DNA from 2 places in the Streptomyces sp. NPDC042364 genome. Region 1 is predicted to be linked to the other one. Evidence: riboswitches for the same ligand, from Rfam matches in the RefSeq annotation. Region 1 holds a riboswitch; the other holds the start of a gene.
What was found. Region 1 has a riboswitch for glycine ahead of gcvT (glycine cleavage system aminomethyltransferase GcvT). Riboswitches for the same ligand answer to the same signal wherever they lie in the genome.
Positions count from the first base shown of each region.

Region 1 (4,384 bases):
GCGGAGGTGACACAGGGCGCGTAGTTGAACCCGTCCACCTCCATGTTCCCGTACTGGGCGTCCGGGGAGCCGGCCTGGCCGTGCCACAGGAGCATCCACACCTGACCGGTGGCGGGGGTCGCGAGGGCACGCAGCAACGCCTCGTAGGCGTCGTAACGCCCCGGCGTCACCTGGCGCAGCATGTGCTCGACCTGCCCGGTCGCCGTGCCGCTCGCGCTCACGTCAGCCGCCCTTCGGTTTGGAGCTGGTGGTGTCGGACCCTGGTTTGTGGAGAACCAGCTTAGGTGGTGTGCGGGTCGAGCCGGCGAGGGCTCGGGGCTTGCCGTGCGCCGCGGACCACGGCGTCGTCGTGACTGGTGGGGCCCGGCGGCGGAGCCGCTGATGTCACCGCCCCGCTCCCCTTCGGGGCCCGGTGTCAGTAGCCGTGTTGGTAGAAGGGGCGGACCTTTTCGCGGAGCCAGTCGCCCACCGGGTCCTGGGCCACGTCCAGGAAGACCATGTTGACCGGCCAGGCCACCGGTTGTCTGCCGAGGGCCCGGCCGAGGGCGTCCAGGGGGAGGGTGCGGTCGGCCTCCCAGGAGACGAGGTCGACGCCGATGAACATCACGGGGTCGGCGGTCTCGATGGCGGCGAGGCAGCGGCGGGCGGTGAGGACGGCGCCGGTCGCGGCGAACTCGGCGGAGGCCGCGGCGAGGAAGTCGACCGGGTCGTCCTGCCAGTCCGGTTCGAACAGGCGGACGCGGGCGCCGCTCGCCGACCCGTCCAGCGGGGTCCGGGCGGCCCGGCACAGCTCGGCCACGGCGGGTGGCGGCAGCGGGATGCCCACGAGGCCGTCCGGGTTCAGCGCGAGGCCGGCCTGCGGGGGCAGCCCGCGGGCGAACTCGACGGCCGGGGCGATCGTGTACGACATGTGGTTGCCGACGACCTGGCGGAACTGCTCCTCGGAGCTGAAGACCGGCACGTACACCTGGCCGTCCAGCTCCATCGTGGGAAGGTCCAGCTCACGGCTGTTCGGTCCGCCGCCCTCGGGCAGCGGCACCCAGACGAAGCTGCGGGCCAGCACCTCCACGATCCGCGGGCCGGCCCCCGGCACCCCGAGGGAGGCGGAGAGCACCTCCTCCAGCTCGTTGCCGGGCCACCCGCCGTGTCCATGGGGGTGTGCCTGTGCCGGGAAGTCCGCCGGGAAGTCCATCTGCCGCCTACCGCTTTACTCCGTGATGCTGTTGTCCCTGCACCTTAATGCCCTCCGCGGGCAAAGGGGACGGCCCGGCGTCGCCTCCGACGACGCCCCGGCCCCGCCTCTCCCGCAGGACCCGCGCTCAGCCCTCGAAGCCGATCCGCTTCAGCGCGTCCGCGGCGGCCCGGTCGATCAGCACCGCCGAGCCGCAGCCCTCCGGCAGGCGCCCCTTCTCCACGGCCCGCAGCAGCCGGGTCATCGCTCCCCGGTGCCGGGCGAAGGCGTACCGGGACACCCCGCGCCCCCGCTCCCGCTGTCCGTCCCGTGCCTCACCGGGGGTGACGTCCAGCAGCAGCAGATGGAGGGTGCCGCCCCGCCTGGCGGCCTCGCGGGCGAGCCAGCGCCGCACCCATGCCTGGGTCCCGCAGTCGTGCACGACGACGCCCTCGCCGGAGCGCAGCGCGCGGCGGAGCCCGGCGTAGTGCGCGAAACGCACGAGCGGCCGGTACACGGCGTACGGCAGGACACGCGCCAGGCGGGCGTCGAAGCGGTCACGCGTGTCCTGGGAGTCGATCCGCAGACCCGGCACCGCGCGCCGCATCAGGGTCGACTTGCCGCTGCCGGGGAGCCCGGTGACGACCACGACGTCGTCGGCCGCGAACGACAGTTCGTGCGGGCTCCGCCCGGAGCGCTCCCTGAGGTCGCGGACGACCGCCGCCGGGAAGGGGCCGCAGGCCGCGGCGGCCGGGCCGGCGGGCTGCTCGGGCAGGGCGAGGCCCGAGGTCGTCGCGCACGCCGTGGTCCTGTTCACCGTGATCGTCCTCCCCAGGGGTTGAGAGACTCATCCCCACAGACCGTAAAGAGAAGGTAATGCCCGATCGCTCCTGATTCAGTCCTCGTACTGCCACAAGAGTGCTACGGAACGCTACGGCTGTCCTTTCGTCCCGCGTGCCGCCCGGGACGGGTGCGCCTGCTGCGGCGTACCCCCGGCCCTGAGGCTCCCCCTGCCGTGCCGCGTCGATGCGTGCAATGATGTGCGCGCCAACTGCATACCGGCCGCTTGAATCCGCGCGGGAGAGCTCCCAGCAGTCTTCGCTGGGGCGCCGAAGGAGCAAGTCCCTCCCTTGAATCTCTCAGGCCCAGATACCGCGCGGGCGAGGCACATCTGAAAAGCGAGCCGCTGCGCCAGTGGCTCCACCCAAGGTGCAAACCGCGACCACCGGTGCGTCATCAGGACGTACGGTCGAGGTGAACCTCTCAGGTTCCGATGACAGATGGGGAGGAACGTCCTCGCCTTCCCTCACGCTCGGCTTCGCTCGCGCGGGAGGGACCCCCATCGCCTTGGGAGCAGAACCGATGAGCAGTAGCCCCACCGCCGGACCGCGCCGTACCGCGCTCGATGCCCTGCATCGCTCGCTCGGCGCGACGATGACCGACTTCGCGGGCTGGGACATGCCCCTGCGCTACGGCTCCGAGCGCGACGAGCACATCGCCGTACGGACGAGGGCCGGGCTCTTCGACCTCTCCCACATGGGTGAGATCACCGTCACCGGCCCGCAGGCGGCCGCGCTCCTCGACCACGCCCTGGTCGGGAACATCGGCGGGGTGCAGACGGGCCGTGCCCGCTACACCATGATCTGCCGCGAGGACGGCGGCATCCTCGACGACCTGATCGTCTACCGCCTCGCGGAGACCGAGTACATGGTCGTCGCGAACGCCTCCAACGCCCAGGTCGTGCTGGACGCCCTGGTGGAGCGCGCGGCCGGCTTCGACGCCGAGGTCCGCGACGACCGGGACGCGTACGCGCTGATCGCCGTCCAGGGCCCCGAGTCCCCCGGCATCGTGAAGGCGCTCACCGACGCCGACCTGGACGGCCTGAAGTACTACGCGGGCCTGCCGGGCACGGTCGCCGGCGTCCCGGCGCTGATCGCGCGCACCGGGTACACCGGCGAGGACGGCTTCGAGCTGTTCGTGAAGCCGGAGCACGCCGTGGAGCTGTGGCAGGCGCTGACCAAGGCGGGCGAGGGCGTCGGCCTGGTGCCGTGCGGCCTGTCCTGCCGGGACACGCTGCGCCTGGAGGCGGGCATGCCGCTGTACGGGCACGAGCTGACCACCGAACTGACGCCCTTCGACGCCGGGCTCGGCCGGGTGGTGAAGTTCGAGAAGGAGGGCGACTTCGTGGGCCGCGCGGCCCTGCGCGAGGCCGCCGAGAACGCCCACCACGAACCGCCGGTCCTCGTCGGCCTGATCGCCGAGGGCCGTCGGGTCCCCCGTGCCGGGTACCCCGTCGTCGCCGACGGCAAGGTGATCGGCAAGGTCACCTCCGGCGCCCCCTCCCCCACCCTGGGCAAGCCGATCGCCATGGCGTACGTCGACGCCATGTACGCCGCCCCGGGCACCACCGGGGTCGCTGTGGACATCCGGGGCAGCCACGAGCCGTACGAGGTCGTGGCACTGCCGTTCTACAAGCGGTCCAAGTGACACCGTAGGAGTCGGCTCACCGTCGTTCAGAAGCGGCATGGCGGCGTCGTGCGGAACGGCACGGCGCCGCACCCGAGCGTGACAAAGGGCACATCCGCCCTGCTCAACAGCGGTTTCAGCAGTCCCCCATTCATCATCACTCCCCCGCGTACAGGAGAATTCAGGCCATGAGCAACCCGCAGCAGCTGCGCTACAGCAAGGAGCACGAGTGGCTGTCGGCCGCCGAGGACGGCGTCTCGACGGTGGGCATCACGGAGCACGCGGCCAACGCGCTCGGCGATGTCGTCTACACCCAGCTTCCCGAGGTGGGCTCCACGGTGACCGCGGGCGAGTCCTGCGGCGAGCTGGAGTCGACGAAGTCCGTCAGCGATCTGTACTCCCCGGTGAGCGGTGAGATCACCGAGGTCAACGAGGACGTGGTGAACGATCCGTCGCTGGTGAACACCGCCCCCTTCGAGGGCGGCTGGCTGTTCAGGGTACGGGTCACGGACGAGCCGGGCGATCTGCTCTCCGCCGACGAGTACACCGCCTTCATCGCCGGCTGAGAGGTCGTAGCACCATGTCGCTTCTGAACACGCCCCTGCACGAGCTGGACCCGGAGGTCGCGGCCGCGGTCGACGCCGAGCTGCACCGCCAGCAGTCCACCCTGGAGATGATCGCCTCGGAGAACTTCGCTCCGCTCGCCGTCATCGAGGCCCAGGGCTCCGTCCTCACCAACAAGTACGC
Region 1 is NZ_JBWKAJ010000009.1:289,883-294,266, forward strand. It holds gene AC067N_RS20620 (enhanced serine sensitivity protein SseB C-terminal domain-containing protein) at 1-221, opposite strand, end outside; gene AC067N_RS20625 (enhanced serine sensitivity protein SseB) at 416-1,192, opposite strand; gene AC067N_RS20630 (AAA family ATPase) at 1,320-1,988, opposite strand; glycine riboswitch at 2,239-2,336, shown strand; glycine riboswitch at 2,337-2,461, shown strand; gene gcvT (glycine cleavage system aminomethyltransferase GcvT) at 2,534-3,658, shown strand; gene gcvH (glycine cleavage system protein GcvH) at 3,826-4,203, shown strand; gene glyA (serine hydroxymethyltransferase) at 4,218-4,384, shown strand, end outside.

Region 2 (4,384 bases), on a different contig from region 1:
CGGACGATCGTGCTGAAGGTGCGGCGGTACGACTTCTCGACGCTGACGCGGTCGGAGACGCTGCGAGGGCCGACGGACGACCCGGCTGTGGTGCGGGAGGCCGCGGCACGGCTGCTGGAGGCCGTCGACACCACCGGCGGGGTGCGGTTGCTGGGGGTGGGGGTCAGCGGGCTCGCCGACTACACGCAGGAGGATCTGTTCGCGCAGGCTGCGGGGGAGCCGGAGCTTCCGGAGGAGGAGACGGTGGAGGAGGTCGTCGCGGAGGAGAGCGCCCCCGTCGAACGGCGGTGGTCGGCCGGGCACGACGTCCGGCACATCGAGTACGGGCACGGGTGGGTGCAGGGGAGCGGGCTCGGCCGGGTCACGGTGCGGTTCGAGACGCCGGGGGACGCGGAACCGGGCCGGGTGCGGACGTTCCGCACGGACGACCCCGATCTCGAGGCGGTGGATCCGCTGCCGTTGGTGCCGGGCGGACCGGTGCGGCCGTCGGAGGCGGTGACCGTGCCGGGTCCCGGAGCCGAGTATGAGGGAGGGGTCGGGCAGACATTCGCCGGGCCGCAGCTGCCGGGGTTGCCGCCACGATCGCGATGAAATGGCAGGTCAGGGGTCTTCCGGGCTTGTCACGTCGCCGAAGTCGTGGTCCAGAGGGGGAGGCGGGGCGATGTCCAGGCCGTAGTGGTGGTAGAGCTGGAGTTCCTGTTCGGGGGAGAGGTGGCGGCCCACGCCGAAGTCGGGGGCGTCCTTGATCAGGGCGCGGTCGAAGGGGACGCGGAGGGAACCCTCGACGAGTTCACTGGGCTCAAGGGGAACGAAGGCGTCGCGGCCGAAGAGGCCCGTGCGTATGGCAGCCCATTCGGGGACGCCGGTCGCGTCGTCCAGGTAGACCTCGTCCACTGTGCCGATCTTGGTGCCCTTGCGGTCGAACGCCTTGCGGCCGATCAGATTGCGCGGATCGATGTCGGTCTGCACGGGCCCTCCAAGTGGTCGCCATGAGGGTTGCAAATCGTTCCTCACCACTACGAAAAGGCACATCGGGGATGGCGGCCACTCGAAGACACGTGCGTTGACCGCGCTGATACGCTGGCAGCGGCTGTTGAACCCGTGCGGGAGAGTCCTCCGGACACCATCCGGAGGCGCCGAAGGAGCAAATCCTCCCCGGAATCTCTCAGGCTCACGTACCGCACGGACGAGGTCACTCTGGAAAGCAGAGCGGGTGTCGACGGTTTCCGCTCTCACCGACGGTGAAAGCCGGTCCTACCCGGGCCGGTGAAGCTCTCAGGTCGAGATGACAGAGGGGGAGGCCGTCCGGGCACCCGTGCCGTGGTGCCCTCGAAGGTCGCGTCAGACCAGGAGGCCTCCGCAATGACCGCCCACCGCATTCCGCTCGCAGAGCTCGAACAGGGAATCCCGTTCGAGCGGCGTCACATCGGACCCGACGCCGAGGCCCGGGCCAAGATGCTCGCCCACGTCGGCTACGGCTCGCTCGACGAGCTGACGGCCGCCGCGGTCCCCGATGTGATCAAGAACGCCGAGGCACTGAAGCTGCCGGGCGCGCGCACCGAGGCCGAGGTGCTCGCCGAGCTGCGGTCGCTCGCGGACCGCAACCAGGTGCTGGGCTCCATGATCGGACTCGGCTACCACGGGACCTTCACGCCGCCCGTCATCCTGCGGAACGTCATGGAGAACCCCGCCTGGTACACGGCTTACACGCCGTACCAGCCCGAGATCTCCCAGGGGCGGCTCGAAGCGCTGCTCAACTTCCAGACCATGGTCGCCGACCTCACCGGCCTTCCCACCTCAGGCGCATCCCTGCTCGACGAGGGCACGGCCGCCGCCGAGGCCATGGCGCTCTCCCGGCGCATGGGCAAGAACAAGAAGGGTCTCTTCCTGGTCGACGCGGACGCGCTGCCGCAGACCATCGCCGTGATCGAGACGCGCGCCGAGCCCACCGGGGTCGAGGTCGTCGTCGCCGACCTCAGCGACGGCATTCCCGCCGACATCGCCTCACGCGAGATCAACGGCGTGCTCCTCCAGTACCCGGGCGCCTCCGGAGCCGTACGCGATCTGAAGCCGGTCATCGAGCAGGCCCACGGACTCGGGGCACTCGTCACCGTCGCCGCCGACCTGCTCGCCCTGACGCTGCTGACCCCGCCCGGTGAGCTGGGCGCCGACATCGCGATCGGTACGACCCAGCGGTTCGGTGTGCCGATGGGCTTCGGCGGGCCCCACGCGGGCTACATGGCCGTGCGCGAGAAGTTCGCGCGCAGCCTGCCCGGACGGCTCGTGGGCGTCTCCGTGGACGCAGACGGGCACAAGGCCTACCGGCTCGCCCTCCAGACGCGTGAGCAGCACATCCGCCGCGAGAAGGCGACCAGCAACATCTGCACCGCCCAGGTGCTGCTGGCCGTGATGGCCGGCATGTACGCCGTCTACCACGGGCCCGAGGGCCTGCGGACCATCGCGCGGCGCACCCACCGGTACGCCACCGTCCTCGCGGCCGGACTCGCCGCGGGCGGGGTGGAGGTCGTGCACGGCGCGTACTTCGACACGCTGACCGTGCGGGTGCCGGGACGGGCCGCCGAGGTCGTGGCGGCCGCGCGCGAGCACGGTGTGAACCTGCACCTCGTGGACGCCGACCAGGTGTCCGTCGCCTGCGACGAGACCACGACGCGGGCGCAGCTGGGTGCCGTGTGGACGGCGTTCGGTGTGGAGGGCAGCGTCGAGGACCTCGACGCCGTCGCCGAGGACACGCTGCCCGAGGCGCTGCTGCGCTCCGACGAGTACCTCACCCACCCGGTGTTCCACGAGAACCGGTCCGAGACGGCGATGCTGCGCTACCTGCGGCGTCTCGCCGACCGGGACTACGCGCTCGACCGGGGCATGATCCCGCTGGGTTCCTGCACCATGAAGCTCAACGCGACCACCGAGATGGAGCCGGTGACCTGGCCCGAGTTCGGGCAGCTGCACCCCTTCGCGCCCGCCGCGCAGGCGCAGGGCTATCTGACGCTGATCCGTGAGCTGGAGGAGCGGCTCGCCGAGGTCACCGGATACGACAAGGTGTCGCTCCAGCCGAACGCCGGATCGCAGGGCGAGCTGGCCGGGTTGCTCGCCGTACGCGGCTACCACCGGGCCAACGGCGACGACCAGCGGACGGTGTGTCTGATCCCGTCCTCCGCGCACGGCACCAACGCCGCGAGCGCCGTGATGGCCGGGATGAAGGTCGTCGTGGTGAAGACCGCCGAGGACGGCGAGATCGACGTCGAGGACCTCCGGACGAAGATCGAGCAGTACCGGGACGAGCTGTCCGTACTGATGATCACCTACCCGTCGACCCACGGGGTGTTCGAGGAGCACGTCGCCGACATCTGCGCCCAGGTGCACGACGCGGGCGGCCAGGTGTACGTCGACGGCGCCAACCTCAACGCGCTGGTGGGCCTCGCCAAGCCCGGCCACTTCGGCGGTGACGTCTCGCACCTGAACCTGCACAAGACGTTCTGCATCCCGCACGGCGGAGGCGGCCCCGGTGTCGGCCCGGTGGCGGTCCGGGAGCACCTGGCGCCGTATCTGCCGAACCACCCGATGCAGCCCGCGGCCGGCCCGGAGACCGGTGTGGGTCCGATCTCGGCCGCCCCGTGGGGCTCGGCGGGCATCCTGCCGATCTCGTGGGCGTACGTCCGGCTGATGGGCGGCGAGGGCCTCAAGCGGGCGACGCAGGTCGCCGTGCTCAGCGCCAACTACATCGCCAAGCGGCTGGAGCCGCACTACCCGGTGCTCTACACCGGCCCGGGCGGGCTCGTCGCGCACGAGTGCATCGTCGACCTGCGGCCGCTGGCGAAGACGACCGGCGTGAGCGTCGACGACATCGCCAAGCGGCTGATCGACTACGGCTTCCACGCGCCGACGATGTCGTTCCCGGTGGCCGGGACACTGATGATCGAGCCGACCGAGTCGGAGGACCTCGCCGAACTGGACCGGTTCTGCGACGCGATGATCGCGATCCGCGCCGAGATCGAGAAGGTCGGCGCGGGCGAGTGGCCCGCCGAGGACAACCCGCTGCGGAACGCGCCGCACACCGCGGCCGCGCTCGGCGGCGAGTGGAACCACGCGTACACACGTGAGGAGGCCGTGTTCCCGGCCGGGGTCAAGCCCGCCGACAAGTACTGGCCGCCGGTGCGCCGGATCGACCAGGCCTTCGGCGACCGTAACCTGGTCTGCTCCTGCCCGCCGCTGGACGCCTACGAAGAGTAGTCATCCGCGCATACGCCTCGGGGCCGGTTCGGAGAGTGATTCTCCGGCCGGCCCCTCTTGTTGCTTGTGTCCGGGCGGACGCCGCTGCGGGGACGCCCGCCCTGTGCGCACCTCGCGCGGCTCAGGCCGCCGTCAT
Region 2 is NZ_JBWKAJ010000030.1:10,108-14,491, forward strand. It holds partial or broken gene AC067N_RS35950 (DNA polymerase IV) at 1-676, shown strand, start outside; partial or broken gene AC067N_RS35955 (PRC-barrel domain-containing protein) at 817-1,032, opposite strand; glycine riboswitch at 1,095-1,191, shown strand; gene gcvP (aminomethyl-transferring glycine dehydrogenase) at 1,363-4,248, shown strand; gene AC067N_RS35965 (DUF5999 family protein) at 4,370-4,384, opposite strand, start outside.
Region 2: another riboswitch for glycine. It lies ahead of gcvP (aminomethyl-transferring glycine dehydrogenase); the one in region 1 lies ahead of gcvT (glycine cleavage system aminomethyltransferase GcvT).